Regions from separate parts of the Bacillus sp. FJAT-27231 genome, predicted to be linked through region 2. Evidence: riboswitches for the same ligand, from Rfam matches in the RefSeq annotation. Region 2 holds a riboswitch; each other region holds the start of a gene.

Region 1 (7,593 bases), 460 kb from region 2:
CAAATAAGTTCAACTGGAATCAAGACCATTCTCCTTTGTAACAGCGTTCCACAAAATATAATTATGAAATATGTTTGTAACAAATGAAAGAGTCTTAATGATTATTTTACTTAAAAGGTATTTCGTCAGCAGGGAACATGGGGGATAGACGGAAAGGCTGATGAGCTTCTATTGTATTTAGTTAGTTAATTGGAGATAAATGGATATTTTTGTTTGGTAATAACCAGGAAAATAGTTCCGTTCTTATAACATAATGAATAATAGAGATGATCACGAACTAGGATTGCTGAATCACAACAATAATAAATAGCAAAAAGCCAGGCCTGCGCCTGGCTAATCAAGGTTATTCTTGGTGGTGTGTGAAGGTGGATGCCGTGTAACCCTGATTGCAAGTAATTTACCCAAAAATAGGCGGGATATGCAAAAAGATAGAGAAATTTCTCGCTATTGGCAAAGAAGTAAACTATAAAGTATGTAAACGGGAGAGATTTCTTAAGTTGTCTTAGGATGGCATGGCCAAGTAACTAATTGATATTTATTAATAAGCTTGTCCAGTTCTTCACTGTATTTTAAAGTTTCATAATCATTAAGCCCTTTTTGCAGCCCGGTTGAAATCATTAAATGACGAACAGTATTAATTTGAATCATTAACTCTTCAAGTGTTTCCTGGATAATCAACGTCTATCTCTCCTAATCATATATCTGAAAGTACACGTTCGTGTGCGTTCGGATATATTATACAACTTGAAAAAAAGAAGAGAAAGAGGTTCGACAGAAGTAACCAAAAAGTTACATCATTTGATTAAATTAGAAGAAACCCCATGCTTGCAACTAACGTTTTCTTAACGATTTAAAGCATGCTGGACATGGGCTAAATGATGATTACCGTGCCAGGCATAAAGAGCAATACTTTGTTCGATTCTCATAACATCTCCATTAGGATACTTGTACTGTCTTTGCAGTTGAACAGGTGTTAAATGTTCTAATAAACAGGCCCATTTTGCGTGCAATCCTTCTAGTAAGCTTAACGAAATGTTAATAGGCAGCTCAGAGTCATATAGCTCTATCCATTTTGACTCCTCATATGTTTTGATCGTTGGAATTTCTTCTGTCAAAGCCAATTTCATGCGAATATAGCCATTCATGTGGCTATCAGCAATATGATGAACTAATTGTTGAATGGTCCAGCTTCCCTCTCGATATGTATAACCTAGTTCTTTTTTATCTAAATTTTTGGTTAAAGCTTTTAAACGGTTTGGCAAAGATCTTATGTCACCGATCCAATAGTGAAGGTCCTCCTCTAATATGTTATGTGGACATTCAAACAAACCAATCGGATATTGTTCATCTTTCATTCATATTTTCCGCCTTTCTGCTTTTAGCTTACTAGTTCTATTTTAATTCTGCCATACATATTTGGAAAGGGAAGGTGATGCTGATGACTCTTCTAATTTTTAAATTTGCTTTAAATGAATGATAGTTTGAGAAGACAATGAAACAGAGGCGAGAGAATAAAAAATAAGAGAGAATCATAAATGGCTAGAAAAAGAGGATGCGATTGCACGGCACCCTCTTGGGGAGGTTACTCAATGTTGTCTAATATAGGGATTAACTGATCGAAATATGGTTTTACAATGAAGTCCTTAGCTCCTAACTTCAATGCTTCTATAATTAGTTGTTTTTGACCGAGAGAGGAGCACATCACTACTTTGGCAGAAGGGTCAAATTCTATAATTTTTTTCAGCGCCTCCAAGCCATTTAATTTATTCATCGTGATATCCATGAGAACGAGACTAGGCTTGTAAAGCGCATACGCGGCTATAGCTTCTGCACCATCAGCAGCTTCGAATATTTCATAGTTATGAGCTGTCAGAATGCTCTTCAGCCAAGTTCTCATGAAAAGAGAGTCATCTGCTATTAATACTGATTTATTCATATTTCACACCTTCGCTAAGAGTTTAAAATACATTCAGAGAAGGCCATCTTTCTATATATAAGCTGAGGTGAACTCAATTTGGCAACCCGGCTGCCTTGGCAGGAGCACTGCTGTAGGCCCGTGGCTTTGCGTCGCCCGCTTTCACGGGTTTTGCCCTTCAATGAATAATAGTAAGATTTTAAAAACTGTATTTTAATAGATTAACCGCTAGACGCCTAAAACAAGGCGATAAAGAAATAGTATATAAAACTAAAGGTCTAAGGATATATTACTATTGATTTTGCGCGGGGGCAACTTAAATAGCAATGAAAGGAGTCAAATTAAGTCGAAAAATGACTATTAACTAATGGGTAATATATAAAAGCGATCAAAAAATGGAAAAGGCCAGCTCTTGCTGGCAGCATTAGCTGCTTTTAAAGAGCCGTCCTCTAGTATGTTTTAGATAGTTAGTCAAAAGGAAATGACGTAACGAAAATTTTCTTTTTATTAGAAGTTCATGTCTTTTGTTCCTGGGCTATGCTCATTAGGCATTTCAGGAAGCATTGGAACAGGGAACCCCTTCGGCGGATCGACTACTGCAAGTTCTCCTTTATTCCGGCTTGGCGATTCTCCCTGAAAGATTTCACCGATTCTTGTTGGATCCAACCTGAAGTTAAATTGGGCATTATGATACCCCATCTCTACGTACTTTCTGCATTCCGGATATTTATTAATGTCATAATTCGGAACAGGGAAGAGTTTGCCCCAGTCAACGCCTAGTGTCTCAAGTGCTTTGGCAAAAGCGTTTTGATGGGCGTTGTCCCGGACAATTAGAAAAGCAAGTGTTTCTCGGAACGTTTGATTGGAGCTCATTTCATAAATACGTGTCTTCTGCAGGACACCAGTAGATTCAAGCACTAAGTTATCAAGCAGATCACTAATAAGGTTTCCATGGCTGTATACCCACGATCCATTCCAGGGGTTTCCGCTTGCATCAACGGGAAGCGAGGCCTGGGCGCCGATAATATAATGATGGGGGTTGGCATGTTTGACAGCATCATCAAGAGGTGCACCGTCCATCCCTGCATTTCCTGGGACAGCTGATTCACCTGAGCCATTAAGCAATTGATTAATTGTGTTTTGTACAAGCTCCACATGAGCAATTTCCTCTAAGAATACGCCGCGAAGCAAGTCGCGGTATTGAGTATCTTTTCCTCTAAAGTTGGAACTTTGAAAGAAAAACTGCATCATCGTTCTCATTTCTCCAAAGTGCCCGCCTAAAATTTCCTGTAATACCTTTGCTGCCTCGGGATCTGGCTGATCAGGCTTAATCATATTGATTAACTCTTCTTTATAATAGTACATCCGCCTATCCTCATTTCCAATATAGAATAAATACAATCAATATTTATCATGAAGCGAATGCTTTTATTTTATTCATACAGTCAGCCTTTCATAAAGAACAAACAATATCTTTTTAAAAACAAGCTAATCCCCTAAATGGTTTGTCCATTCAAAAAAAGAGATAAAGAATACATTATAGTAAGAAATGGAAAAAGGAGGAGAGAATATGAGTATGAGTGAAGTATGGTTCCCAGGCGAAAACAAACATAATAAAAACAACCGCGGCAACAATGGTTCAAGATCGAATGAAGAAAATCGAACAACAACAAATGTAAACATTGAGGACGAAGTGGATGTAAGAAGCAATCTACAAAATAGAATTAAAGATGAAATTGACTTGCGAAACATCAATGATAATGACAACGATTTGAAAAACATTGACCGTAATACGAATATTGCTAGAGTATCTAACAGCGGCAATACAACGATCCGTCTCGACATCAATGTAGATTCTGATTCTGTTGCAAGAGTACATTCAAGAGCAAATTCAAACCAGGACCAAGACCAAGACCAAGATCAAGCACAAGCACAAAGTCAGAGATTTGATATTTAATTTTTGGGGGGCAGAAAGAGTCCACCATTCTTTCTGCCTGAAAATAAATTGAAATGGGGAAATAAAATGGCAGAACCGCAAAGGCCTCCTTTTGGAAGAATGGCTGCTTCTTCTTTTTTCGGGAGAAGGGGAATGGCTGATAACGAGTTGACGCAAACTGAAGTTACAAACAGCGGGAACTCGAATGTTGATATGAACGTAATAGTGGAAATGGATACTAAACCGATTGCTTATGCTATGCTTTGTTCGTTATTAGCGACAAAGCAAATAAACTATAAAGAATTTGAGGATGCTTTAGAAGTATTGGAAGGATTAATTAAAAAAGATGAAAAGGCACGAGGCAGTCATGAAGATAGCGGAACATCTAAAGTGAAACTCTTCAATCAAAATACACGGAAAGATAGCCGGTATGAATAATATCGGGGTCTTTCCTTTTTACATATCAAAGTGTTAGAAAAGCAATGAATAAGCCAGTACAGGATAAACTGCTGCTAAAAAGAAAAAACTATTCCAATCAGGCTATTGGAATGTTATGATGAACAAAAAACTCAGGAGAACGAAATGAAAGCGATATATCCAGGAAGCTTTGACCCGATTACGAACGGGCACATTGATATCATTAATCGAGCAAGTGATTTTTTCGATGAAATTGTAGTAGCTGTCATGGTGAACTCTAAGAAAAGTCCGCTCTTTTCCATCGATGAGAGAAGAGAGCTGATTGAAAGAACGTTCGCTGGAAACGAGAAAGTAAAAGTGACGGCATTTCAAGGTCTGCTCATTGATTACATGAGAAAAAATGATATTAGAGCGATCATAAAAGGATTAAGAACGGTAACCGATTATGCGTACGAAGCACAAATGGCGATGGTGAATAAAAGCTTGTACAGAGGATCCGAAACCTTTTTTATTCATTCGAGTGAAAAATATTCTTTTCTTAGTTCAAGTATCGTAAAGGAAATCTATTCTCATAATGGCAGCGTATCTGATTATATACCAGGCCATGTGGAAAAAGCTTTACAAGAAAAATTAAAATAATTCTTTCTAAGCAGAGAAAATTCTTTTCTTGCTGTAGAACTCCTTGATTTTTTATGATTAGCGCACCTGCTGGCAGGTGCGCTTTTAGTATGGCTGAACTTTGAAGAGCAGCAATCTGAAAACGCTCATAAAATGACGCAAACGGTTGAACCTGTTATTTAGCCCATAAGAATTTCTCCGCCAGAAAGATAGAATTTTATCGATGCCTTAATAAAAGAGTGGAGGATCCTTAACTTAATTCATACTTATAGAAGTAAACTAAAAAGGTAAATGGGAAGGACAAAAGCTATTAGGATAAAGCGGGAGCTAAGGAAAGGTCTTCTATGCTTCAAAGGATTTGTCGCGCAACAAACTGGCTGCTTGGAAGGCGGTGGCTACAAAAACTATATAACCATGCTTAGATGAAGAAAAAGGAGGATAGGCTGTGTACAGTTATGCAGAATCTGATTTAAAGCTTTTTTGTGAATCCGTATTAAAAAGCGTGGGGATAACGGAAGCAGATGCTAGTATCGTAGCTGAATCATTAGTTCAAGCAAACCTAGAGGGTGTTGATAGCCACGGCATCAGCCGGCTGCCTATCTATATGAAAAGGTTAATGGATAAACGGATAAATGCTGCTCCTGCTATCCAGTTGGAAAGAGGCGGCTCAGTACTTACCGTAGATGGAGATAATGGGCTCGGCCATGTAGTGAGCTATCATGCTTTGACGAAAGGAATGGAGATAGCAAAGCAATCAGGGATAGCGGCGATTGCTATTAAAAATAGCAATCATTTTGGGGCGGCTTCTTACTTTTGTCAATTAGCATGTGAGCAGAACATGATATGTATAGGTTTTACAAATTCACCTTCTGGCATAGCTCCTTGGGGAGGGAAGGAGGCTTTTTTCGGCACAAATCCTATTGCTCTTGGTTTTCCTACAGGGAATGACACGCCTGTCATTATTGACTTATCGACGAGTGTAGTGGCAAGAGGGAAAATAATGAACGCTGTCCAGCAAAAAGATTCAATCCCCGATGGGTGGGCAATTGATCGATTCGGAAAGCCGACGAATGATCCGCAAGCTGCATTGGAAGGAGCTGTCCTGCCAATGGGAGGGCCAAAAGGGTCAGCATTGGCATTAGCAGTAGAACTGTTGGCAGGAGTGCTTTCCGGAGCGGCTTTTGGTCCCCATGTTAACAATATATATAACGAGAAAGAGGCAGATAAAGCAAACGTCGGACATTTCTTTATTCTAATGGACATTAAAAAGTTTACCGATTTAGAAACGTTCTTTCAGTCGGTCCAGAATCTTTTAAAAGAACTGAAGCTGGTCGCCAAGGTGCCGGGGATTAATGAAATACGTTACCCTGGTGAAAGAAGAAAGAAAGAGGAGCAGATGCGCAAGAAAACGGGCATTCAACTAACCGCCAGCTTAGAAAAAGAATTAGCTGAAATAGGTGAACAGCTGCATGTGAAATTTCCAGAGCGCTTGATCACCCAAAGTGTCGAATTCTAATAAGCGGGGAGATAGCCTAGTTGAAAATATCTTCTTAGTCAATTAAAACGTAAAGCAAAACAGTAAGGAAGCCTTCAAAACTTCTTCCGCTTTTTCCCCGATATGCTCATATATTTAACATTGAAATAATGAATATATCCGACAATAAGTATGTTATTTTACTTTTGTTCAATGTGATTTTCTTTATTGCCGGCTGCTTTTTGAACGCTTCGGCAGCTATCACTATTTTAACCCCATTACTTTTGCCCATTGCGATAGGAGTAGGGATCGATCCGGTTTTCTTCGGTCTTGTCATGGTCGTGAATTTGTCGATAGGGCTTATTACTCCGCCTGTTGGCTTAGATTTGTTTGTTGTGAAGGGAATTGCTGACGTGTCATATGATAGGCTGATCCGAGCGGTGACGCCATTTATTCTGATCATGATTGTTGACTTGTTCATCATCACATATATTCCGCAAATTTCTATGTTTTTGACGGTTTTATAGTTAGAGATCGTAATTTTAAAAACGATTTCCTTTTTACAGGAAATCGTTTTTTTTATTTCTATGCTCTAGACGCAGACCAATGTATGGGCCGAGTCAGAGAGGAAGGCAAGGTTGTTTTTGAATCTCCTTTTGCTGCATTAATTTGCGCTTGAGTGAGAAAGATGCTGCCCGAGAGGTTAGCTCCACTAAGATCGGCATCTCTAAAGTCGGCACCGATTAGATCGGTTTCTCTAAGGTCAGCCCCTCTCAGATCAGCAGCTATCAGCAGTGCGCCTCTTAAATCAGCTCCACGGAGGTTCGCTTCTTTAAGATTAGCACCGATCAGATCAGCTCCTCTGCCAATCGGTTTTCGCTGCTTTTTAGCACTTTTTGGCTGTTGGACAGATTCGGCACGTGCTAGCTGACTAGTGCGTAAAAGCAGAAGATTTATTTCTGCTCGATGTGCAGGTATGTCCAATTCAGCAAGAGCATCAGGAGTAAGAAGAGTAAGCTCTTCGGTTTTGCTGAGTGCGTCGTGAAGCTCGCGATAGATTGGTACGGCTGCTTTTAATGTGAGTGCTTCGGTTAAATACCAAAGCATCTCATGAAGTTGTTGTACAACGGGAAATACGTCGAACATTCGTTTGGCTGTATCTGGATGATCTCGCCAGTCCTTTCCTTCAAAGGTGATCTGAGAAACCTTTTGTCCGGCACCAAAACATTCATA
Region 2 (7,593 bases):
TCATGACGACAAATCCAATCCCACCTAAAATAATTAACGAACAGACGACCAATACCACAACGGGGTCGTCAACGTAGCCCGTGAAGCTTCTATATCCTCCCATAAGGTCGAATCCTGCGTTGTTAAAGTTAGATATCGCATGAAAAAAACCATAATAGACTGCCTTTCCCACAGGCATATCGAAAGAAAAACGAATAGCGAGCAGTGTCCCGCCTATAAACTCACAGATTAATGTAAAGAGCAACACCCTCCTTACTAGCTTGACGATTCCTTCAATCGCTAAAGAGTTAAAAGCTTCTCTTAAAATCAGTCTTTCCTTGAAAGAGATTTTTCTCCGCAGCAGAAAAGCAAACAGTGTCGCAACCGACATAAATCCTAATCCGCCAATTTGAATAAGGCTTAAAATCACAAGCTGGCCAAAGGTGGTAAACGTTGTGCCCGTATCTACTACGACTAAACCCGTCACACAAGTCGCAGAAGTAGCTGTAAAAAGGGCGTTTAAGAAAGATAATCCTTCTCCATTTTGAGTAGCAGCCGGCAGTGTTAAAAGATAGGCACCTAAGAAAATAACGAGAGCAAACCCGCCTGCTAAAATCTTTGGTGGGTCCATAAAATAACCAGATTTGCTGTTAACCATACGATCCCTTCATTTCCTCATCATAATTTTCTTTAAAAAGAAATAATGCTATAACGCTGCCTTTTTAAAAACACAAAAAGAACACCAAGGCCTTACTCAGTGTTCCTACAAACAACACAAAGCAAACCTCCTTCCAAAACGCTGATGGGGTTAGCTGTCGGACTCGGACTTTGAAAGTAGCCCTACCCTCTAACGAAGGATTCACCCCGAGTGCTATGCACAAAGATGGGTCCCCCACTCCATAAGGATTAAGCAATATAAGGTCGATTTTATGTAAATATTAAATTGATAATAGCTACTATACTCTCGGAAAAACCATTTGTAAAGACAAAATAAAAGAAATTAAAAGCTTTAAAACGTAGTTGTTAATGTATTGAATATCTTTTGTTTTTATTCAGACGGCTCTTCATCTACAGGAGAGTGAATATGATCCTTGTATGTATCGATATATACCTTTCCATTAGCAGCTAGAACCGCATATACAACTTCACTTAGTTGTAAGCCGCGTTTTTTCAATTGAGATCCCAGCCAGCTAGATTTTAAGTTATTCTGCACGAAGTTAGCATGTATAATTTCACCGTCCATTACAAGCTCTATCGGAAGCGCCTTTTCTGGCTGAACAGCTATTGTTAAGTCTTGCTTTATTACATTACGGAATTCTGGTTTCTTCAAAACAGTGAGCGTTCCATTTGTTTCAATAATAGCGAATAGAACCTCATCGATATTAAAAACATCTTTCTCTCTCAACTGTTGGTTTAAATAGTCTAAAGTATAACGCATTTTCTCCATATTTTTCTCTAATATTTTCCCATTTTGAATAATAACAGTCGGATCTCCTGCGAAAAACTTTCTAGCTTTTCTATTTTTTAATGAAAGAAACGCAATTAAAAAAGCGATTAAAACAAATTCAGTAAACGCAATCACCAGGTGGTGTGTTTTCAAAGCTACATTAAAGGAAAGGTTAGCAATAATAGCGCCAATGGTAATGGACGCAATAAAATCAAAATACGTCATCTTGGAAATGGTTTGTTTTCCTAAAAATCTTGCGGCAACAAATAACATTCCAAAAGCAAGAACGGTTCGTAAAGTAACTTCCAAATAGTCTGCCATATCGCCTCTGTTCTCCTTTTTGATACTTAAAGATTATTTTATAGAGTATAGCCAACAATGATAACCGCTATTCTGCTTACTAACGACACTTTCAGACAGAATGTTTTTTACTTACTCACGTTTTACTGCATGAAGGATTAATGCGTTACTTCTTTAAAATATAAGAATAAAGTTCTACATTTTTTTCATAAATTGGTATATTATTTATCTATACACCATCTTAAAGATCTATGGAGGCAAAGAAAGATCATCTGCATTTGGGCGCTTTGGGTGATTGGGAGCCGGTAGCGCAACCGACCATAAAATTTAACTCTAGGAGGACGTTTTATGGCTATGTCTAAAAGTGCCAAATTAAACAGAATAAAAGTCTCAGATCCTAAGAGATTAGAACAGATACAGTTTATTGGCATTACCTCAGAAAAACTTCAACGTATCAACGAACAACAAGACGTTTTAGCCCCCTTTATACCTGAAATTGTTGACAGATTATATGAAGAAATTTATATGATTGAAAGTTTAGGGGAAATTATTGATGAACACTCTACTCTCGAAAGATTAAAGCGGGCACAATGCCGCTATCTAGAACAGTGTTTAACTGGAATGATCGACGACACTTATATTAAGGGTCGTCTGACTATAGGAAAAGTTCATTCTAAAATAGGACTAAACCTTCAATGGTATCTTGCGACTTATGCTAAATATATAAATGTCATTACAGAAATCGGCCAGTCTATATTGCATGAAAAGCTCGTGCCTTTTATTAATGCTTTGCAGGCCCTTTTCTCTTTTGATATGCAGCTGACGATGGAAGCCTATAATGAATTTGAACTGGATCGAGCCGTACACCCTTTAAGATATGAACTCAAAAAAATTCAGTATGAGAATGGTCTTACAGATGAGGATCTTATCTGTTTAGATGAATTTAGCGGTCTTATTTCGTTTCAAGCATCAAATCTTAGTGAACTGTTCCAGGATCTCTTGGCAGAAAGAATTAGAAATCATGAATCTCTACGCACTCTTATGTACAGTAAAGATTATTTTATCTATATTAGCAGCCTAGTTGTTCAGTTTTTCCAAGAGCGAGTGTACCGCAAGCCAGAAATTTTCTATCGTCTTATTCAAGATTGGAGCCGCTTAATTATCAATAATAAAATCTCTCACCAGCATTTTCAGATGATTGGAGACTGTTTAGAGGAAGCGTTGAAAAAAGTTTTCCTCTCAAATGAAAACCATTCTCTTGATCCGAAACTTTTTAATTATATAACAGCCTTTGATCGTCTTTATAAATTCATTAAATCTTTAATACAAGAAACGGTCCAGCCTTATCAGTTTCTACAAAATTTTCAATTTCTTGATGTTTACGCCTATGAAATTAGTTCGACCGATTTTGGCCAAATTACTTGGGTCAATAATAAAATGCAGAAATTGTTAGATACGAAAAAATCAAATACTATATTTCCTCAAAACTTTGGAAGCCGGTGCTATGAACTGATTTTTAACCGAGCGGTCCCTTGTACAGAATGCCCGCTTTTAAATAAAAGAGATCATGCTACGTTAACATTAGAAATGGAAGAAAAGGTGCCCCACTATTACAAAGTAAGGCCATTTTCTGTTAACAATATTTTTGATCTGTCACGCTCTCTTCTCGTGATGCAAGATACGACAAAGGAATCAAAAATATTATTCGACACACTGGACAGATTATTGAAATTAGCAGAGTTTCGCGATGATGATACCGGCACGCACGTCTATCGAATTGGTGTTTTATCAGGAATGCTGGCAAAGCTTATTGGAAAAGATGAGCAATTCGTTGAGAATATTTCACTTGCTGCCCGCTTTCACGATATAGGAAAAGTAGGGATTCCAGATTCCATTCTGAATAAGCCAGCTAAACTGACGAATGAAGAATGGGAATCGATGAAAACACATTCTCTTATCGGCCATCGCATTTTATCGAACTTGGAACTGCCTGTTATTCAAATGGCCGCGACAATTGCTTATACACACCATGAGTGGTGGAATGGAAAAGGATATCCAAATGGGATTGCAGGTGAAGCCATCCCATTGGAAGGACGAATTGTAGCTATTGTAGATGTATTCGATGCTTTATTATCCAAACGTGTCTATAAGGATGCTCTCTCCGCTGAAAAAGTCAAAAAGATTTTAGAAGAAGGAAGAGGAAGACAATTTGATCCATATCTCTTGGATTTGTTTCTTAAGATGTGGGAAGATTTTCTCGAATGCCGCACACAATTGGCTAGACTATGAAGGTGACCTACAATTTCATTTTAGAGGAGAATCGGAATGGTAAAACAGCAAGAAGAAATAAATAATACACTTGTTCTTAAAGCAATGGAAAATAATTTGGCTATGATCCAGTTTGATCTTAATCGTCGTGTATCCTATGTAAACGATAAGTTCTCTGAAACAATGGGTTACACCAGAGAAAAAATGCTCGGTATGCATCACAAGGAGCTATGTTTCTCTCATTTTTCCACTAGTCCGGGTTATGAGCGATTTTGGCGGGATTTAACTTTCGGCAAAAGCTTTCAAGATAAAATTGAACGAATAGATGCAAAGGGGAATCGTGTCTGGCTAGAAGCAACGTATATGCCTATACGCGATCTAGAAGAAAGAAGCGTTATCGGCATTTTAAAAGTAGCAACCGATATAACGAAAAGACAAAACATCGTCTCCCAAGTGGCAGATGAATTACAGGAGATGGCAGAAGTGCTCAGCGTAAGCTCCGAAACCGGCATTAACCGCAGTCAAGAACTGCTCCTGACGATTAATAAAATTGCAGAAATCTCTTTAGAAAACACCCATACTTTGGATGATCTTCAACAACAAACGAAGGCCATCCAAAGTATTGTAAAAACCATTCGTGAGATTGCGGCCCAAACCAATTTATTAGCGCTAAATGCCGCAATAGAGGCAGCTCGCGCTGGCGAGCATGGCCGAGGGTTTGATGTAGTCGCTAAAGAAGTTCGAAAGCTTTCCATTAGTGTGGAGAATTCTATTATCGAAGTCCGGGACAATATCGAAGGAATCACAAGAGAAATCGCAAAAATTACAAATGGCATAACACGTGAACAGGAGAATGTTGAACATAGCCAGCAACAAGTTCATGTAACAGTAGAAGATTTCATGAACATTTCCTCTTCTGCAGAAAAACTAGATGCCCAAGCAAAGGAATTCTCAAAAATAATTTAATAAGTAAAAAAACCTCGAATTGAATAGTTTTCGAGGTTTTACTTATTAAATTTATAGTTCACATAAAATGCATTAATTCGCTATTCTGCTCGTCACTTACAAACTTTGTCTTTCATGTGCCAGCAGATAAATCAGCCCTTATCTTCAATTTATACCAAAAAGGTTACTCTAACCCCTTTTTTATTAGTTCTGCATAATAATTAACATCGCCATCAGAATCCTGCCTAAAAATTTCTAAAAGCTCTTCTACCGTTTCTCTTTCTTTTTCTAGCTCACTTGTTTGCAATAGATACAGAACAGCCATTGCTGCGGACACTCTTACCTCTTTATTCTCATGCCTGCTTAACTCTAACAATTTTTGGATAAACCATTGAATATCGATTGATAGACTGGTTGACATGATATCAATCGATTCAACCATGCCTTCAATGTTGTTGGCATGTATGTAATTTTCCATTACCTCTTTTGAAACCATTACTTTTTCATACTCATGTAAACTTGGAGCTTCCTCTATATAAAGCTTATCTAAAAACTCCTGAAATGAAGAAGCTAAAGTGATAATTTGTTCGTTTTCATTATCAATGTACACAATTGGAGGATTTTCTGGTGTTTTTCTGTAGTCAAACGCAATCCATGAATGCCCATCACCGCTTATAAGCAGCAAGCCTTCAGGCAGCCCCCATTCCTTTATGTAGTAATCGTTCTCTAGAATTCCGTGTTCCTTGCCAATGCCCATAATATGATCAAGATAAATAGAATCGTCATTCCAGTCTGTCCGAAAGGTTGTTGGGAACGCATTATACATAATAAGTCCGCCGTTTTGGACCTGAAGAAGCTCGATGTATTCTTTTGGAAATGTCACAGAGAAAAGTTTCTCCGTTTGTTTAATATCAGACTCCTTTAAATCCGGAAGCTTATACATGTCTTCTTGTTCATCCCGCCATATCTTCATGTAATCACATCCTATTTTATTTTGAAAGGGTCATTTTCTTTTTTTGAAAATCCTGTGACAACAAAACAGGCAATAGAGGCAACGGATGCAACTATTATAGCGAAAAACAATCCGATAGCCCGCATAAAGGTATCCTCTTCCGGGTAGGAAGGTGTTAATGTTGCCAACCAATAAACGAATATAAATGTCAAAACAAGATAAAAACCACTTCCGACAGCCGCCATCTTCAAGCGGTTTCTTTTTGTGCCTTCCCATGATTTATTCATTAAAGCCCAGAGATAGATACTAACAATTACAGCAACAAACATGACAATTAAATGAACAAAAGGAATTAAAAAATGCATCAACACATAAAGAGCAAGACATGACGAGAAAAATAGGCACCCGTTCATGATAAATAAGAATACTCCAGATAACCAATGGTTTTGAAACCACATAGCATTTTTCAGCCTATAGACAAGTTTGTTATTTTCATCCACCATGCTTACTGTAGATCCCTTCAACAATATAGCAAGCAACACTCCAAAAAAACCGATTACTAATAGTAGTGACATACCATCCCGCCTAAAGTAAGTTTAATCGTTTTTCTTTTTAAATCTAAAGCTTAGTATATAAATGCTCTTTTCCCTTATGTGTCTGCGTCACATTTATACTCTAGGATATCACCAGGCTGACAATCTAAAGCCTTGCAAATAGCTTCTAAAGTGGAGAATCGAATGGCTTTTGCTTTTCCGTTTTTTAAAATAGAAAGATTAGCCATCGTGATTCCAACTCTTTCAGATAGCTCTGTTACACTCATTTTTCTTTTCACTAACATGACATCGATATGGATTATAATTGCCATTTTCCACCTTAGACCGTTAAATCATTTTCTGATTTTATATCAATGGCACTTTTTAATAATTTCTGAAGAAGCGCAGCAAAGACAGCAATAACGATCGAAGCAAAAGTAATGGTAAATCCGATCACAGCTACTCCAGGATGCAAAGCGTTTTGTGATAGGAGGAATACACTACCTATGATATATAGGGCACTAATCACACTTGCACAGTATTTTATATACTTCAACGAATTTACAGACAACTCAGAAAAGGCATTGTTGTGTTCAATGAATTTTAAAAGCTTTAAAGCCTGAAATATAGCGAAAAAATATGGGATTGCCGTTATGTACAAACCAATTAAAACCGGATCATGTAAATAAGCATATTCCGGGAACGTACCTGCCGCTTCATTTGCTAGCTTAGGTAATAAAAATGTACATAGAGCCAGCACCGCAGCTCCAATAGTCCAAACAGCGACCTTTAAAAAAAGCGTTGTTCCTCGTTTCATAAAAGCACCTCACTTATTATCCGTAATGTAAGCTTATTACATTTTTTATCGAATAACAATAAATTTTTATCAAAAATCATTGCATTATTCTTGTTTCCAAAATATCTTTTTATGTACTTAGGGTTAGACTACTGCTCTATGCCTTTTAATCATTTCATTTAGAGCTTCTGTTCTCAAAACTTAAGTTCTATTGATTTCCAATCATTTCAAGCCGCATTTTTTCAATAAAATGCGGCTTAAAATGATTATTTACTTGTTTTTTCGATCTCATCTGCAGAAAAAATCCTGCCCCCCCTCTGTTGTCCCCTAGAATTTTTTTGCATATGATTGATAACCCCAGATAGAAGCGGTC
Region 3 (7,593 bases), 2.1 Mb from region 2:
TTATAATTTGTATTAATCAAAGTCTTTGTGCCATCGGCTGAAGCAGTATAGAAGGAGTGATAAGGATGATCGATGGACACGACTACATATCCGTGGCTTGCCAGCTCCGTATAGGTAGAAGTATTACTGGCCTTAATGCCGTATGCTCCATGTGAGAACACTAAAAGAGGATAGGTACCATTTGCATTTTTCGGATACCAAAACTCCACGTTCACAAATCTATTTTGTTTTTTGTCGGAGAATTCGTCTATGCGATTTTTGTCAGTATAGGTGTAAGAAGCCGTTGCGACGTCATATTTGCCTGTTACTTTTGGTGATGGATGCTGCGGAAAAACAATGGCAGGTGCAAGCGCAAATACGAATACCGCTGTCATCACAATAGATTTCCACACAATAGAAGAAGTTTTGTATGTTTGTATGTTTGTTTTATTGCGGACAAGAGAAACCGTTCCATTTAGCGCTAATAGGAAAAGCAGCACGGCAAGCATAACCCAGCGGAAACTCCATACAATGACCGATGAAAGTGTAAGCAGAATAAAGATTGCAAATACAGCAATTCTAATCCAATTCTTTAATTTTTTATGGTTTTGCTTCGTTGCCATGCAATAGATGGCAAACCCAATCTCGAATAGTAAAACGATCAACAATAGTAAAGTTCCCATAATGGTTACTCCTTCTCTTTAAATAATTTATTTATGAACTCATCATAAAAAATTGTGAAAAGGTTGTATATAGAAAAATAGTAAGTTGTATCTATAAGGCAATAAGATGCAAAAAAGCAGTAAGCCATAAAGCTTACTGCATGACAATCTGTTTTATGCTCAGTTTAATACACATCTTTCTTGAACGCCTTTAGTTTTTCATTGATTTTTTGGGCTTCTTTTTTATCATTTCGCCATGATAGCAGACGAACTAGCGTATAGATCACTGCGATTTCTAGTGCCAGAGTAATGGCATCCGATGTATTATTTACAATATCAAAAATGCTGCCAAGGACAATTAATAGAATCTCCAAAGCGGCAAAGTGAATAACCGTTCTTATGCGTATTTCCTTCTCGCTCATATCATGAGGAGAATACAAAATAAACCCTATTAAGGCACTAAAAATTGAAAAAGCCATTACAATATAAATTGATTTTAAATCGAAGGCCATATCGGGATAATACACCTGTCGCAAAATCGTAATAATGATAATGATAGACGCAAAGATTATCAGGAAATCCTTCATCATCTTTTGTACAAATTCGGAAAGCTTCATATTTATCCTCCCTTTTACAATCCAAGCATATTTTTAAGGACGGGTACATACTGCCTGGATACAACAGCACGTTCTCCGTTATCAAGCACCGCTTCGAATCGGCCGCTTATGGATGGATAAATAGATGAAATTTTAGCTATGTTCAAGATCGTTGATTTGGATGCACGAAAACAGTTCTTTCCTTTGTATAATTCCTCTAACTCATACAGTTTTTGTTTTACCTCAAAAACGTTGTCCTTGCAGTAACTAAAAACCTTTCCGTCCACTGCCTCAAAATAATAGATATCACTAAGCTTAATACGATGAACTTGATCATTTTGATATCCGAGTACAATAGGGATGTCGATTTTCAGCTTGTTTGCCATTGCATGTATTTCGTCATTTATTTCGTGACATCTAATGAGGATTTCTTCTTCTAATTCTTTGCTTATTTCCTCTATTGACACTTTCATATGATCACCTACGGAAATTTAAACTATTTCAGATCGACGATGGCTTCGGTTTTATCCATTCACAAAGGTGCAAGGTTAAGTAAGCTTGTCTATCCTCAAAATTAAAGATAGAAGACTTTGAGTATGGTCATCGAGGGGGAGACTGCTGACATTCTTCAGATCACTTTGTTATATTTTACATTTTATCAGATTGTCACTTGGTATTGATACTACGATATTAACCAAAGTCTATTCATTTCGTTGTATCACGTGTAGAGGAAAAGACCGTTTGGCAAACGACAGGGGAAGGAGAACCCCATCATGAAGAAACGTCTAGATAGGGTCACTAAGGAATTTAGAGAGGTCTTTCAAAAACAGTTAGCACTTCTTGAAAACCAAGTTGCTGGCAAAGAGCTGTTGAGTGATTACCAGAAAAAATACTTAATTGAACTTTTTTATACTGGTCTTGTTTTAACCGTTTTAAGGCTTCCTGTGTGAGTTCTTTGGCTATCCCCGATTTTCTATATGGAGAGAAAACGTAAATATCAAGAAGGTATCCAATTTCTTCAAAGGAATAAAGATCAATATTTGTCCCGACTAGGATCCATCCTAATAGGGTATTTTCTTTCTCGGCTACCAAATAGTAAGCTCCATTTTCAAGAGCAGGTTTGAATATCTCGCTTATAATATTGTCCCGACTAGGTTTAAGGTATCCCATTGAACCTTCTTCGATCACCTCTTGTGAAAAATTTAAAATAAAATCGATCTCTTTCTGATTGGCTTTTCTAATAATCATGTATGTGCCTCCTTATTACCGAGGAAATTAGAGAGGAAATAAAGTGATTTTACCTGATTATTATCATATGGATGCTTAATTGTTTTGCTATAGGCAAATGAATGTAAATCCAGCTTTAACTAGGTACACATCAAATTCTCCTTCGGCATATTACGATGAAAGGCACTGTATGTAAATAAGGTTTTTAAGAATATTACTAAATAAAAAACATGGCTATCAGCTCTGAAAATAACAAGAGGCTGACCAATAAGTCCAGCCTCTTGTGTTGCTTGGTTATTTTTTTAAGACGGCAGTTGCCTCATAATCTTTTTTAGCAGAATTGTAAGTCACCGTAACGTTATAGACAAATCCTCCAATTTGATAATCTTTTGAGGATGAATTTTGATTTTGAGTACCTGGGTTTGCGATATTGCCTTCTAATACTTTATCGTTTTCAGTTTTCGTTGAATGATCGGAATAAACGATGGTATATGTTGCCGATATCTTAAACTGATTGCTGTTTTGAGCTTGTAGAGTCAGCTTTAAATTGCTTAACTCGACAGGAACCACTTCAACAGCCGGAGCAGCAGGTACGGCAAATTCGTGAGTCTTTGGTATCGTTCCAAACCCGTCAGAGAGAGCATGAGAAACTGTATTGGTCTGACCTGGCTGCAAACCGGTTTTCGTTACCGATTCAGTCGTGGTACGGTCTTTACTATCAGTAACTAAAATATTAAAAGTTGCTGAATAGGTTTTAGTATTTGTATCAAACTCCCAAGTTAGAGCTTCTTGTGAAAATTTAAAATCTTGAATGGCAGTCGGAACCTCAATGGCTTTCCCTAGAACGGTCACTTCTGATTCAACACCGTTCACAGCCAATGTCTTTGCGGTGATGACAGGATCACCCACTGACCAGTTTTGAACCTCATTATAGGACAAAGTGAATTCATTAACAGAGCGATTATAAGAAGTCCATTCTGTATCTTCAGCAACAGTCGATGTGACATAAGGGATATGAACTTTTTGGCTTACCGTAGGTGCACTTGTATGAATGCTGCCAGCGTTCTTCCCATTCGCGTAAATGGTATAGGCAGAAATCGCAAACTCTTTATCACCTTTGAGAGCCGAAACATCAACCGTTGCTTCATATTTCCACTGTGTATCTCCAACCTTAGTAACGGTTATATTTTTTGCTCCTGGAATTGTTACTACCAATTGAGGCCCATCAATAAGGACTGTACCGGTTAATTGAATTTCTTTCGCAAATCTTGGCACCGTGATCTCATCGAAACTAATAACTCCAGTCTGAACATTTTGCTCTGTACGCCCAGTTTGTTTTGTCTCAACCTTTGGAGCAGCAGCCATAACAGCATTACCGAGTCCAAAAACTAGAGAGCTAGCTACAACAGTAGAAATAACTTTTTTTGAATAGACTTTTAGCATCAATTAGTATTCTCCTCTTAAATAGTATTTTTTTAAATAAGAGGGTCGGTTACACTACTTGCTCCACATAGTCCAAGTGTCCAAATAAAGACTATGCTTCATAGCATCCCTTAAAGGAGGTTCGTTTTCCATATAACCTAAGTACCCTGGTAAAGGATATACTTCAACGTTTATCCGCCAATGATTGGTTTGAGATGAATAAGTGATCATTTCAACCAATGTTGCAAGTAATTGATGTACTGATACGATCCGTGGCCACTTCGATATATCGAACATCTCATACATAAAATTATTATAAATGGAATTTTAGGCTAAAAGAACTAATTTCCATCGACAAAATGAATCAACAATTTTCAAATCTATCGTTAATTGTCATACTGTATATGATTTCGTCGGTCAACATTTTAATATTCTTCAATCGGTGATAGGCGCAATGATAATGGAGATATAGTTTATATTCTTAATCTGAGGGTGTATAAACCTTTAAGCAGAGGGTAAATCTTTTAATGATTTCCTTTTTTCCCTATTACCCTTTAGGGTTTATCTGTCATTTTCTTCTATTAATTTAGCAGAGGATGAAGGGTTCATAGTAAAGCCTTTTCAGAAAAATAGACCTTGTTTTTTCCATTGAATCCGATTATAGTGAAATGGCAATGACAACTGTCAAGACACCGGAGGTAAAGATGATGGCAGAAAGAACAATTTCACAGAGAAAGCTTCTCGGCATTGCAGGGCTCGGCTGGATGTTTGATGCACTAGATGTTGGGATGCTTTCGTTTATTATTGCAGCCCTGAAAGCAGAGTGGGGACTGACACCAGAACAGATGGGATGGATCGGCAGTGTGAACTCCATCGGAATGGCTGTTGGCGCACTCCTTTTCGGTCTATGGGCAGATCGGATTGGCAGGAAGAATATATTCATTATTACGTTAGTACTGTTTTCGCTTGCGAGCGGTATCTCTGCTTTAACGACGACCCTTTTTGCCTTCTTAGTTCTACGCTTTTTTATTGGCATGGGGCTTGGTGGAGAATTACCTGTCGCCTCAACGCTCGTTTCAGAAAGTGTATCGGCGAAAGAGCGCGGACGAGTGGTTGTGTTGCTTGAAAGCTTTTGGGCACTTGGCTGGCTGATTGCCGCACTTATTTCCTATTTTATTATTCCGTCATATGGCTGGAGAGTAGCTCTTATCCTTGGTGCTTTACCTGCTTTTTATGCTATTTATTTGCGGCTAAAGCTTCCGGATTCTCCGGCATTTTCACCGAAAAAAGCGGAGAGACGGTCAATTGGTCAAAACGTCCGAGATGTTTGGTCGAAGACATACGCACGCTCTACCTTCGTGCTTTGGATGGTCTGGTTCACGGTCGTTTTTTCATACTATGGAATGTTCCTGTGGCTGCCAAGTGTGATGGTCATGAAAGGGTTTAGTATGATTCAAAGTTTCGAATATGTATTAATCATGACTCTAGCGCAGCTGCCAGGTTATTTTACAGCTGCATGGCTCATCGAACGAATGGGAAGAAAGTTTGTGCTTGTCACCTATTTGTTAGGGACGGCGGGTTCTGCGCTTATTTTCGGCAATGCAGAAACGACGGCAGTTCTTATCGTGTCAGGTATCTTTTTATCCTTCTTCAACCTCGGAGCATGGGGGGCGTTATATGCCTACACTCCTGAACAGTATCCAGCTGTCATTCGCGGGACAGGGGCCGGTATGGCTGCCTCGATCGGGCGTGTAGGCGGGATCCTTGGACCGCTTCTTGTTGGTTCACTTGTGGCAGCAGGTAATTCTATTGGCTTCATTTTTGGGCTGTTTTGCGCCAGTATCGTTATTGGTGTACTTACACTTGCATTTCTAGGGAAAGAAACACGGCAGGTCGAGTTAACTTAGACATATACGCTGCTATGGAAAAAGGCTATATTTTTGAATTCATCAATAATAAATTAACAAGCTCCCTTAAGTTTCAATTGAGGGAGCTTGTTCGTATTTAACGGTAAAACAATTTTGACTGAAGAATGTCTATTGCGCGTTCGATATCAGCTAAGTCTTCTTTTGAAGCACGTTTTACTCGCTCTTGAAAACGGGATTCTATCGTTGCAAAAGCTTCTTTCATTACCGTTTCTCCTTCATGTGAGAGACGAATGTATTGTTTCCGCCGATCTTGGCTATCCGTGATTTTTTCAATTAATTTTTTCTCTTTTAACTTGCTAAGCTCGCGACTTGTGTTCGGCATAGACATATTCTGGAATTCGTTGATTTCACTAGGTGTTACCGGTTGACTCACTGCAATATATTCAAGCATGTTGTATTGAACTTGTGAGATTGAATCTGGCTTCGCATTTTTCGTTAATTCGTGCGTTACATGATGAACAGAAGCTGTAAAGGATACAAGTTTATAAAAAAGAGCATGTTTGTCCATTTCCTCACCTCTTATAGACAGAATAACAAAATTGTTATCAAATGATAATTAAGGGGTGCGTCCATAATGAAGATGCTCGTCATTTTTACCTATCCAAATCATAACAGCTTAAACTATGTATTTTTACAAAAGTGATGAAAGGAAGCAACGAAAACACAAAGATAAAGGAGATCCAAGTGTTAGATTTATATGAAGAGGGATTTAATCCACTTCTAGTGTTTAACGATCAAAAACGAAGACGTGACATGCATACCGATCCTCATACTGAAAAATATAGAAAACAATTGATGTGGGCTGACAAGATTGTTTTTATTTATCCAATTTGGTGGAGAAGACCACCTGCTATGCTGCTGGGGTATATCGATCAATTATTTGCTTCTAATTTTGCCTATCGAGATAGAAAAGGACTTTTCCCAGAGGGGCTTCTGAAAGGAAAATCCGTTGTTTGTGTGTCTACGATGAAGGGGCCTGCTCACTATCCATTTCTCTAGTTGAATAATGCACATAAAATTTTAATGAAAAGAGCTTTATTTAATTTTGTGGGAATCAAGAAAGTAAAGTTCTTTGAGTTCGGGAATATGGAAAGTCCAAAAGGAAACCAGGTAAAGAAACTGGAAAAGATTTATCATTATTTCAAGGAAGTAGCATGTTAAAAGTCCGTTATAAAATATGAACGGAGAAATATCAATCATCTTCGGCAGATTCATATATAATGAACAAGTTACGATGAATGTATTTTTTAATGGAGGGAACCTTTTGAAGCGGATGTCTAAAAAGAATAGAAAACCAATTTTACTTTTTGTTATTATTTTACTTTTTGTTGCTGGTTTACTTGATATTAAGTATGAAGGATTATTTTTTCAACTCTTGCCTCACTCCATTCAATCTTATCTAGCGAAGATCCTTTAATCGCGGTATTGGCATCTTATTGCGCTACAAGGTTTTCATGTGCAAGGATACAGGAAAAAACATCTTGAAATTGCCCCGGACGAAAAAAGAACAGGCTCATCTCATTTAGACAAGCCTGTTCTTAGGTCAACCATTTAAACAGAAACCACAACTTCTTTTTTGTATCCCAATCGCCGATAAACAAGCGCCAGCAGCATGGATGGGATACTGCACACAATCATTCCGATAAAGGCGTATCTCGGCTCTATTTCATATAAATAGCCGCCGAAAATTGTAAATACAGCTGTACTCCAGCTGAGGGCCAGTGCTGAATACATGCCTTGTGCTTTCGGGATTTGCGCCTGTCGAATGTGTTTGATTAA
Region 4 (7,593 bases), 1.1 Mb from region 2:
TCCATTCGACCGTTTCGGTAATAAAAGTCTGCTTCTGCATGTACTTCTTTGACAAACTCCAAAAGCCCGGCCTTTTCTAAAAGTGGAATTTTCTCCTCTATTATTTGGTAAGGTACATCAAATAACAAATCAATGGTTTCGTTTGTTAACTTTTCTCTGCCGATGAATAGCCGGTTCACTTCACTTTCCAAATCACGAATAAGCTTAAACTCTCCTCTGCGCGCTTTGAGCTGCTTTAGAATATTCGAGTAATACCAATGCTGATTACTTTTTCCCTGGTTAAAATGCTCCCAGGCTTTCGCTCCCTCTGTCTCTACTGACTCATAAATGCTGCGAATATTATGCAGCTTATCACAGACAATCACTTGAAGTGCTTCCTTCGTAACGAACGGCAGCGCTTCGATCGTCGCCCGTTTTCTTTCTTCCCAAGATAAAGACTTATCGTGTTCAGACGCCGCTTGCACAATATCTGCTGTCTGTCTGCCAAACTCCGTGACAAGCTGATCATAAGTGGCTTCTGTATCTTCTAACGTATCGTGAAGAATACCTGCTGCGATTACTTCATCAGCGCATCCCGCTTTTTGCAGCATCATTCCAACGGCAAATGGATGAGCAATGTATGGAATATCAGCCACTTTCCGGACTTGTCCCTTATGTGCTGTTGCAGCGAAGTTAATTGCTTTTTCAATTAAGTTCATAGTTTTTCATCCTTTTTTCAAAGATTTTGTTTCAATCCCTCTCACTTTTTTCCTCTATACCCAATTGTGCGCGTATTTTTCAATAATCTTTGTGTAATTAATATTTCTATCCGTTAAAAGAATTGAAAACCATACGATCAACTTCATTCTTCACCACAGTGCATTAATCCTTGTTTTCCATTATGATATGGGAAATTAAAAAAGAGGAAAGCTATTGAATCAGCAGGATAAAAACAGAAACGGCCACGACTGGATGAAAAAAGTTTTCACCTTGCCGTGACCGTTTGATCGATAGCTAATTTTGAACTGTCATTCAAAAATTTTCACTTTTATTTTATTGAAGTAGAAACAGCGACCAATAATTCCACCTTAGAGAGTCGAAGGTTTCAAATCTTTTGGACCTTTATAGCGAGTAATCTGATCTGGCGTCTTTGCATGAGGAAAAGAAAGGTTCTTATATACTTCTGCATTCTCAATACCATCTTCATAACACTCATCTACGTTGCATCCAGCTTCTTTAAATTCCTTCAGCATTTTTAAAAAGCCGAACATTCCGCAGGAGCCATTTTCTCTTACACGTCGAACTTCTTCTAAGTTTAAATGTACGAAAGTAAAAGACTCCGCAATGCCTAACTCTTCAATAATTCTTCCTTCTGGGTCAACCGCTACTGAATTTCCCATGCCAACTGGTGACGGATGGTTAATGCTGACGACAAAGCATTGGTTTTCAATCGCCCGGGTAATCGCCACAGGAGTATGATTTCTCAGTCCGCCAATCCATTCTCCTTGAAGAGTTGGTTTAATAATAACTTCTGCCCCTTTCAATGCAAGATTACGGGCGGCTTCCGGATAATGGCCATCCGCACAAATTAAAAAGCCAACCTTTCCGATATTCGGGATTTCAAAAACAGGAAATTCATTTCCTGGAGTAGATGGCTCTAATGGATAAGGGATAAATACTTTTCGATATTTAAGAACAATTTCCCCTTGAGGAGAAATTAAGATAGCGGTATTGTATACGCTTCCATTTTCGCCTAATTCAAAAAAAGAACCTGGTGCCAGCCATTTGTTAATCTGTTTTGCTTTCTCTATCAACTCTTGTACCATCGGCCCGTTTGGTATAGGTTCCGCCATTTCCTTCCAATAGACCGCTTCGAGTCCGTTCAGGTATAGTTCTGGAAAAGCAATCAGGTCAATGGTCGGGTTCACAAAACAAACTTGGTCGATGTACTCCATCATTTTTTTTAGGTTTTCTTTCTTCCTCTGCTCTAGATCATGGCTCATACTAGGTGATGCCACTTGAACAATTGCCATATTTAAGTAACTCATTCTATCCTCTCCCTTCCTTTTTATTATAAAATAGAGGGAATAGTATGAAAATTATCCGAAAGTGTAATATTCTTATCACTGTATCAACAAATTAGTTTTATTATGTTAAATACATACGATTTAACGAGGTGAGAGCATGAAAGAGATACCGTTCAATACTTATAAAGAGATGCTGCTTCATTTAGATGACTTACGTACCCTTTCAGAATTTCGGGAACAGGTATTATACTTATTCGAAAAACACTTTGGGCTTGAACACTCGATTTTCTGGCTATGTAGAGACAAAGGAGAAATTTATAGTCCCGTTACTAGAAATACACCAGAGAAATCCCTTCATCAATACATTCATCATTACCATGACGAGGATTTTTTGCTGCCGATACGTGTATCTTCTCTGTTATCTAACACCAGAGTATTACGGATAGAAGATATTGTATCTAAACAAGAGTATGAAGACAGTCTGTTTTATAATGGTTTTATGAAGCCTCATCATCATTATCATGAAATGGGCGTTTATTTAATAAGCCAAAACAAATTAATTGGTGGAATTTCCTTCATAGGAGAACAGGGGAATGCCGGCTTTAATGATAAAGCAGCTAACAGCATCGACCTTCTTTCTCATTTTATCTCGCTCAAGCTTCAGTACATTCTCAAGCATTCACCCAATAATAGCCCAATAGAAGATGTAAAGTTAACACCTAGTGAAGAAAAAATTTGTGATTTGTTACAATTAGGACTCACTAATCAGGAGATGGCTGATCATTTATTTGTCAGCTTACACACTATAAAAAAGCATTTGCAGAATATCTATAAAAAGTTAGGTGTGACGAATAGAACTAGCTTGTTATCACGAATGATACAAAAAAATGGATAAGCCGCTTCTTCTGCAATGAGAAAGCATCAGCCATTACGATAAACGCCAGCTCTTAAATCGTTCTCCACGCTAGTACATTGACCAACTACACATTTCGAGAGTATTATAATAGGCTGGGCCATCTAAATCTTCGCATTTAGATGGCCCAGCCTTTGTCTTCTCTTATGTGATAGTTATTTTTGCGTTAGCCGTTCAATCACTTAATGCTTTCAAGAGCCTGATAAACACAACTTAGAATCACACTTTAAATCTCGTAATCAACTGCTGCAGCTCTTCTGATATCTTCGCTAGAGTAGCGGAAGCTGTGGAAATCTCGTCCATCGACACTAGCTGTTCTTTTGTCGCAATGGATACACTTTCATTGCTTGCGGCTGATTCTTCTGCTACATCTTTTACGATATTCATAGAAGTGGCTACTTGTACGGTGCCTGAAGATAATTCGTTAATGGCACTAGCCACATCTTTGATTTGGGTTACAACTTCATGAATAGAGCGTTCAATTTTCTCAAAGGAGTCTCCGGCTTCTTGTACGACAGTCAGACCGGCCTCCACTTCTGTTGCCGCTGACTTCATGGATTGCAGCGTCTGGCCTGTATTGTTCTGAATGACTTCAATTAAATTTGTGATTTGTTCGGCTGAGGCTGCCGATTGTTCGGCAAGTTTTCTCACCTCATCAGCTACTACAGCAAAGCCTTTCCCCGCTTCTCCTGCTCTTGCTGCCTCAATGGCGGCATTTAATGCCAGCAGATTGGTTTGCGCCGCAATCGCTGTAATAACCTCGTTAATTCTTCCAATTTCACTTGAACTTTCACTAAGTCCCCTTATAGAGATTCCTAAGCCTGTCACATTTTCGTTTATGGAATTCATCTGCTTTACGACTTTTTCAATAGACTGCTTTCCTTCAGATGACATATCAGACGTTTGGGCTACCTTTTGGGATGCCTGCTCCGCGTTTAAAGTGATTTTTTCAGCATAGCCTGCCATCTCATTGATAATTTTGGTGCTTTCCCCGACGCTCTGTAATTGCCGGCTTGAGCCTTTAGCTAATTCTTGGATGTTAATGGAAACACTTTCCCCCGCTCGGCTGCTTTGCTCGGCACTAGCACTTAACTCCTCAGAAGAAGCGGCAACGAGCTCAGAGGTTTCGCTAACTGTTTTGATAATTTGTTTTAAACCATTAATCATGTTATTAAAAGAGGAAACAAGCTGCCCAATTTCGTCCTTAGAACGATAGCTTCCTGCAATTGTAAAGTCGCCATCTTCAGCTCGGGACATTAAAGATTGGATTTGTCTGATTGGGTTCACAATGCTTCGTGTTATCACGAGTCCAATTAAAATGGAAATAGCGATTCCTGCTAAACTAACTGTTATTAAAATGGATGTAGCTGTCTTTAATTTCTCATTGTTTCTCTCTTTAATTTTGTTCGCTAACTGTTCATTATACTCTTGCAAATCATTGATCGCCTTGTTAATTTGCGTGCGTTTTTCAGCTGCCGATTGAACATAAAGGGCGTATGCCTCATCCTTTTTATTTTGTTTAGCCAAATCGAGCACTTGTTGTCTCACTTCCGAGAACTGAAGTAACGTTGTTTGAAAAACTTCTAATGTCTTCTCTTCTTCGGAAGATAAGTTTGTTTTTTTATACTTCTTCATGTTCTCATTATTTTCTTTTATCGCATCACTAATATTCGTCATTAACTCATTGTATCTAGCCGAATCTTTAGTAATTAATGCCTCTAACGTAAAAGAATCAATCGCACGGTTATTAGTATTAATCCGTCCAAGCCAATCGATTGGTTGTACATTTTCCTTATACATGGTTTCTGATCCAGAAGCCATGTCTCTCATATTCTTGTACCCCACCATACCAACAGCGCTTCCCATCACTGCAAAAAGAATAATTAGCATTAACAGCTTTTGAGCTATTTTCAAATTATTTAAAATCATCATTTTATTCCCTCTTTTGCGAAGTTTTTATTAAGTTATATCGGACGTTTAACCCAGATTATGTAGTACTTATTTCACTTAACAAAAAATTTTTTCTCACACCACAAACTTAGTAAAGAAAGAAAAAGCAAACAAAAAACGCGACTAAAAAAGTCGCGTTTCATATTTTATGGTTTCAATGCCATCCAGCCGTGTAAGGAATGGATGGAAAAGCCATTAAAGCTAGAAAGTTGCTCATAATAAGAGCTAGTGCTATTTAATTGCTCCCACATATAGCTTTCTCCTTCTTCATAGAAAGAGACAAAATTTGCTTCCGCGGAAGGAGTTGTTTCCACTCCGATCGATACCTTTTTATGTTTCAATGCAGCGTCGTTCATTTCGTTGCGTACGAGCTCAATAATACCGTTCGCTCCAATGGCAGTGTCGCGATAAGCCATGATCGTAATGGCATCTGTATTGGAAATGACCCATTCTGATAGCTTTCCTTTTCCTAAAGTATTGCTATAAGACTGTCCATCAAACCAGAACGGAATGTCTACTGCAAGAGGCAAACCTAAGCGCTGAGAAGACTGCCGAGCTTCTAATAAAAGTGTTTGATACGCTAAAACTGTTTTCTTATACTGACTGTTCCAGTCTGCATATAAATAAGGTTCCACGTCTAAATGGATGCCTGTAAACTGTTCTTCCGGTAATGCCTTTGATTGATAATTTGTTACCCATGAGAAAAAGCTGCGCTGCTGGGAAAGTCCCTGGCTCGATACCCAAGATGGAGCGCCATCTAATGCATGTACTTGTATGCCCTTCAGCCGTGCTTGTTTAATAAACTCTTTGTAACGATCCATTGAAATACTGCCATTAATTTGCAAATACACTTGGCTAACTTGATGTTCTTGCATGAAAGTAAGCAATTGATCTTTATTTGTGACAATTTGTTGCGTATCCCATAACCATGTGGAACGAGGCCCGCTTCCTTCACTTGCCGCCGCTCTCTCATTCACCATTAGGAATGCCATTAATAACACAACCATTAGCAAAAACAACTTTCTTACTTTGCCCATCCTCTTTTCCTCCTCATGATTGAATGGCCATTGCTCTTCAATTACGAGGAGAATGGCAGCCCGGCGGCCATACAGTCTTCACTGCTTAGGTCCGTAGCTTTGCGCCCCTGGCTTTCACCAAGTTTGCCTTTTACTCTTTTTTTATCGGAGGAAACGCAGCAATTGTTTAAACATTTTATAAAAAAAATAGCTAGAATGAATTGTGTCTTTTTAAATAAGACCTGTCTCAATAGAAGGCTGTTGTTGATAAGGAGCCTCATCCTTCTTTTTCACACTTTGATCCGTTCCTATTTGGCGTTCTACCTCATGGAAAATATCTTCTAGTGAAGTGACGACTCCTTTGTCGTCCTTATGCATCACATGTTTCGGTTCAAAATGAATAGGCGATTCGATACCCGCAGCAGCAGAAAGGCGGAACAGCCCTCGTCGAAGCGTGATTAAATAATTCGCTGTCCGGTACTTCTTTTCATCAATAACGAGTGCTTTTTGCAAATCAGGGTCAGTCGTCGCCACTCCTACCGGGCAAATATTGGATTGGCATTTCAATGTCTGAATACATCCGACCGTAATCATAAACCCACGTGCAATATTAACAAGGTCTGCTCCCATCGCCAGAGCAATCGCGATCCTATCGGGGGTAAACAGCTTGCCGGAAGCGATAATTTTTACCCGTTCACGCACTCCGTATTTCTGAAGAGTCGCTACAAGAATAGGCAAAGCCGATTTAATCGGCAATCCAACACTGTCAATTAGCTCTTGGTAAGAAGCTCCTGTTCCGCCTTCTCCCCCGTCCACCGTAATAAAGTCAGGGCCTTTTCCAGTTTCCTTCATATACTTAGCCAACTCTTCTACACTATCATTGCTGCCGACTACGATTTTCATCCCGACTGGCTTTCCAGTCTGATTGCGAATTTTCTCCATAAACTCACATATGGCCGGTACATCACTAAAATCTCGAAAGCGATTAGGGCTGTCAATAGATTTATATGGCTCCACTTTTCGTATCGCCGCGATTTCTGGAGTTACCTTTTCCGCATCAATGTGCCCGCCGCGTGCCTTAGCACCTTGAGCCAGCTTAATTTCAAATGCTTTTATTTGGGGGATTTCGCTTTTTCGTTTTAATTCTTCCCAATCGACGTTGCCTTGCTTATCACGAATCCCAAATAAGCCCGGACCGATCTGCATAATAATATCGACGCCGCCTTTTAAATGATAAGGAGACAATCCACCCTCTCCTGTATTCATCCACGATCCCTTTGCCAAGGCCAATCCTTCTGATAAGGCTGTAATAGCCCGATCGCCTAGCGAACCGTAGCTCATTGCTGACATGCCAATCAATCCTTTAACAATGAAAGGCTGCTCTGCAGTAGGTCCGATCACTACTGCGTCTTCATCATGCAATAAATAAGCGAGCGCTTCATTGTCTTCCCGTTTTTCCTCTCTTTGCATGAAAAGAGGATCTTTTAATAAAATATATCTTTGCGTTAATACCTTTGCCTCCTTATCCATTTTCAGTTCCTCTGTTAACTTCGGAAACATGTCATTCCGTATAAAAAAACCTTCCTCTTCAAAATCGCGCTTTGATCCAAACCCAACAACATCACGGCTATATTTAGCACTTTTAACGATATGTTCGTAATCCTCTCTAGAAAAAGGCCGTCCTTCAGTGTCACTGTTGAACCAATAT

What was found. A riboswitch is a leader RNA that binds a small molecule or an ion and turns the genes downstream of it on or off. The one in region 2 is predicted to bind cyclic di-GMP.
Region 1: another riboswitch for cyclic di-GMP. It lies ahead of AC623_RS11850 (response regulator); the one in region 2 lies ahead of AC623_RS09480 (HD domain-containing phosphohydrolase).
Region 3: another riboswitch for cyclic di-GMP. It lies ahead of AC623_RS19650 (hypothetical protein); the one in region 2 lies ahead of AC623_RS09480 (HD domain-containing phosphohydrolase).
Region 4: another riboswitch for cyclic di-GMP. It lies ahead of AC623_RS04415 (hypothetical protein); the one in region 2 lies ahead of AC623_RS09480 (HD domain-containing phosphohydrolase).

What each region holds. Positions count from the first base shown of each region.
Region 1 is NZ_LFZU01000001.1:2,484,915-2,492,507, reverse strand. It holds gene AC623_RS11860 (aspartyl-phosphate phosphatase Spo0E family protein) at 493-678, opposite strand; gene AC623_RS11855 (YfiT family bacillithiol transferase) at 843-1,355, opposite strand; gene AC623_RS11850 (response regulator) at 1,583-1,936, opposite strand; cyclic di-GMP riboswitch class I at 2,014-2,101, opposite strand; gene AC623_RS11845 (manganese catalase family protein) at 2,423-3,280, opposite strand; gene AC623_RS20795 (hypothetical protein) at 3,486-3,872, shown strand; gene AC623_RS21505 (hypothetical protein) at 3,939-4,289, shown strand; gene coaD (pantetheine-phosphate adenylyltransferase) at 4,434-4,907, shown strand; gene AC623_RS11825 (Ldh family oxidoreductase) at 5,332-6,402, shown strand; gene AC623_RS21080 (TRAP transporter large permease subunit) at 6,531-6,887, shown strand; gene AC623_RS11810 (pentapeptide repeat-containing protein) at 6,946-7,593, opposite strand, start outside.
Region 2 is NZ_LFZU01000001.1:2,024,601-2,032,193, reverse strand. It holds gene AC623_RS09490 (TrkH family potassium uptake protein) at 1-637, opposite strand, end outside; cyclic di-AMP (ydaO/yuaA leader) riboswitch at 762-902, opposite strand; gene AC623_RS09485 (DUF421 domain-containing protein) at 1,028-1,747, opposite strand; cyclic di-GMP riboswitch class II at 1,971-2,055, shown strand; gene AC623_RS09480 (HD domain-containing phosphohydrolase) at 2,075-4,015, shown strand; partial or broken gene AC623_RS22300 (PAS domain S-box protein) at 4,052-4,426, shown strand; partial or broken gene AC623_RS22295 (methyl-accepting chemotaxis protein) at 4,628-4,960, shown strand; gene AC623_RS09470 (SMI1/KNR4 family protein) at 5,124-5,912, opposite strand; gene AC623_RS09465 (hypothetical protein) at 5,924-6,466, opposite strand; gene AC623_RS09460 (helix-turn-helix domain-containing protein) at 6,541-6,756, opposite strand; gene AC623_RS09455 (DUF2975 domain-containing protein) at 6,765-7,241, opposite strand; gene AC623_RS09450 (phosphatase PAP2 family protein) at 7,548-7,593, opposite strand, start outside.
Region 3 is NZ_LFZU01000001.1:4,105,321-4,112,913, reverse strand. It holds gene AC623_RS19670 (alpha/beta hydrolase family protein) at 1-662, opposite strand, end outside; gene AC623_RS19665 (DUF3021 family protein) at 827-1,258, opposite strand; gene AC623_RS19660 (LytTR family DNA-binding domain-containing protein) at 1,273-1,710, opposite strand; gene AC623_RS19655 (GNAT family N-acetyltransferase) at 2,045-2,485, opposite strand; gene AC623_RS19650 (hypothetical protein) at 2,759-3,910, opposite strand; cyclic di-GMP riboswitch class II at 3,942-4,025, opposite strand; gene AC623_RS19645 (MFS transporter) at 4,594-5,793, shown strand; gene AC623_RS19640 (MarR family winged helix-turn-helix transcriptional regulator) at 5,891-6,322, opposite strand; partial or broken gene AC623_RS19635 (NAD(P)H-dependent oxidoreductase) at 6,389-6,975, shown strand; gene AC623_RS19630 (hypothetical protein) at 7,079-7,231, shown strand; gene AC623_RS19625 (MFS transporter) at 7,366-7,593, opposite strand, start outside.
Region 4 is NZ_LFZU01000001.1:926,093-933,685, reverse strand. It holds gene AC623_RS20890 (HD domain-containing protein) at 1-698, opposite strand, end outside; gene AC623_RS04430 (carbon-nitrogen hydrolase family protein) at 1,068-2,027, opposite strand; gene AC623_RS04425 (helix-turn-helix transcriptional regulator) at 2,164-2,901, shown strand; gene AC623_RS04420 (methyl-accepting chemotaxis protein) at 3,139-4,848, opposite strand; gene AC623_RS04415 (hypothetical protein) at 5,016-5,906, opposite strand; cyclic di-GMP riboswitch class I at 5,958-6,044, opposite strand; gene AC623_RS04410 (FMN-binding glutamate synthase family protein) at 6,117-7,593, opposite strand, start outside.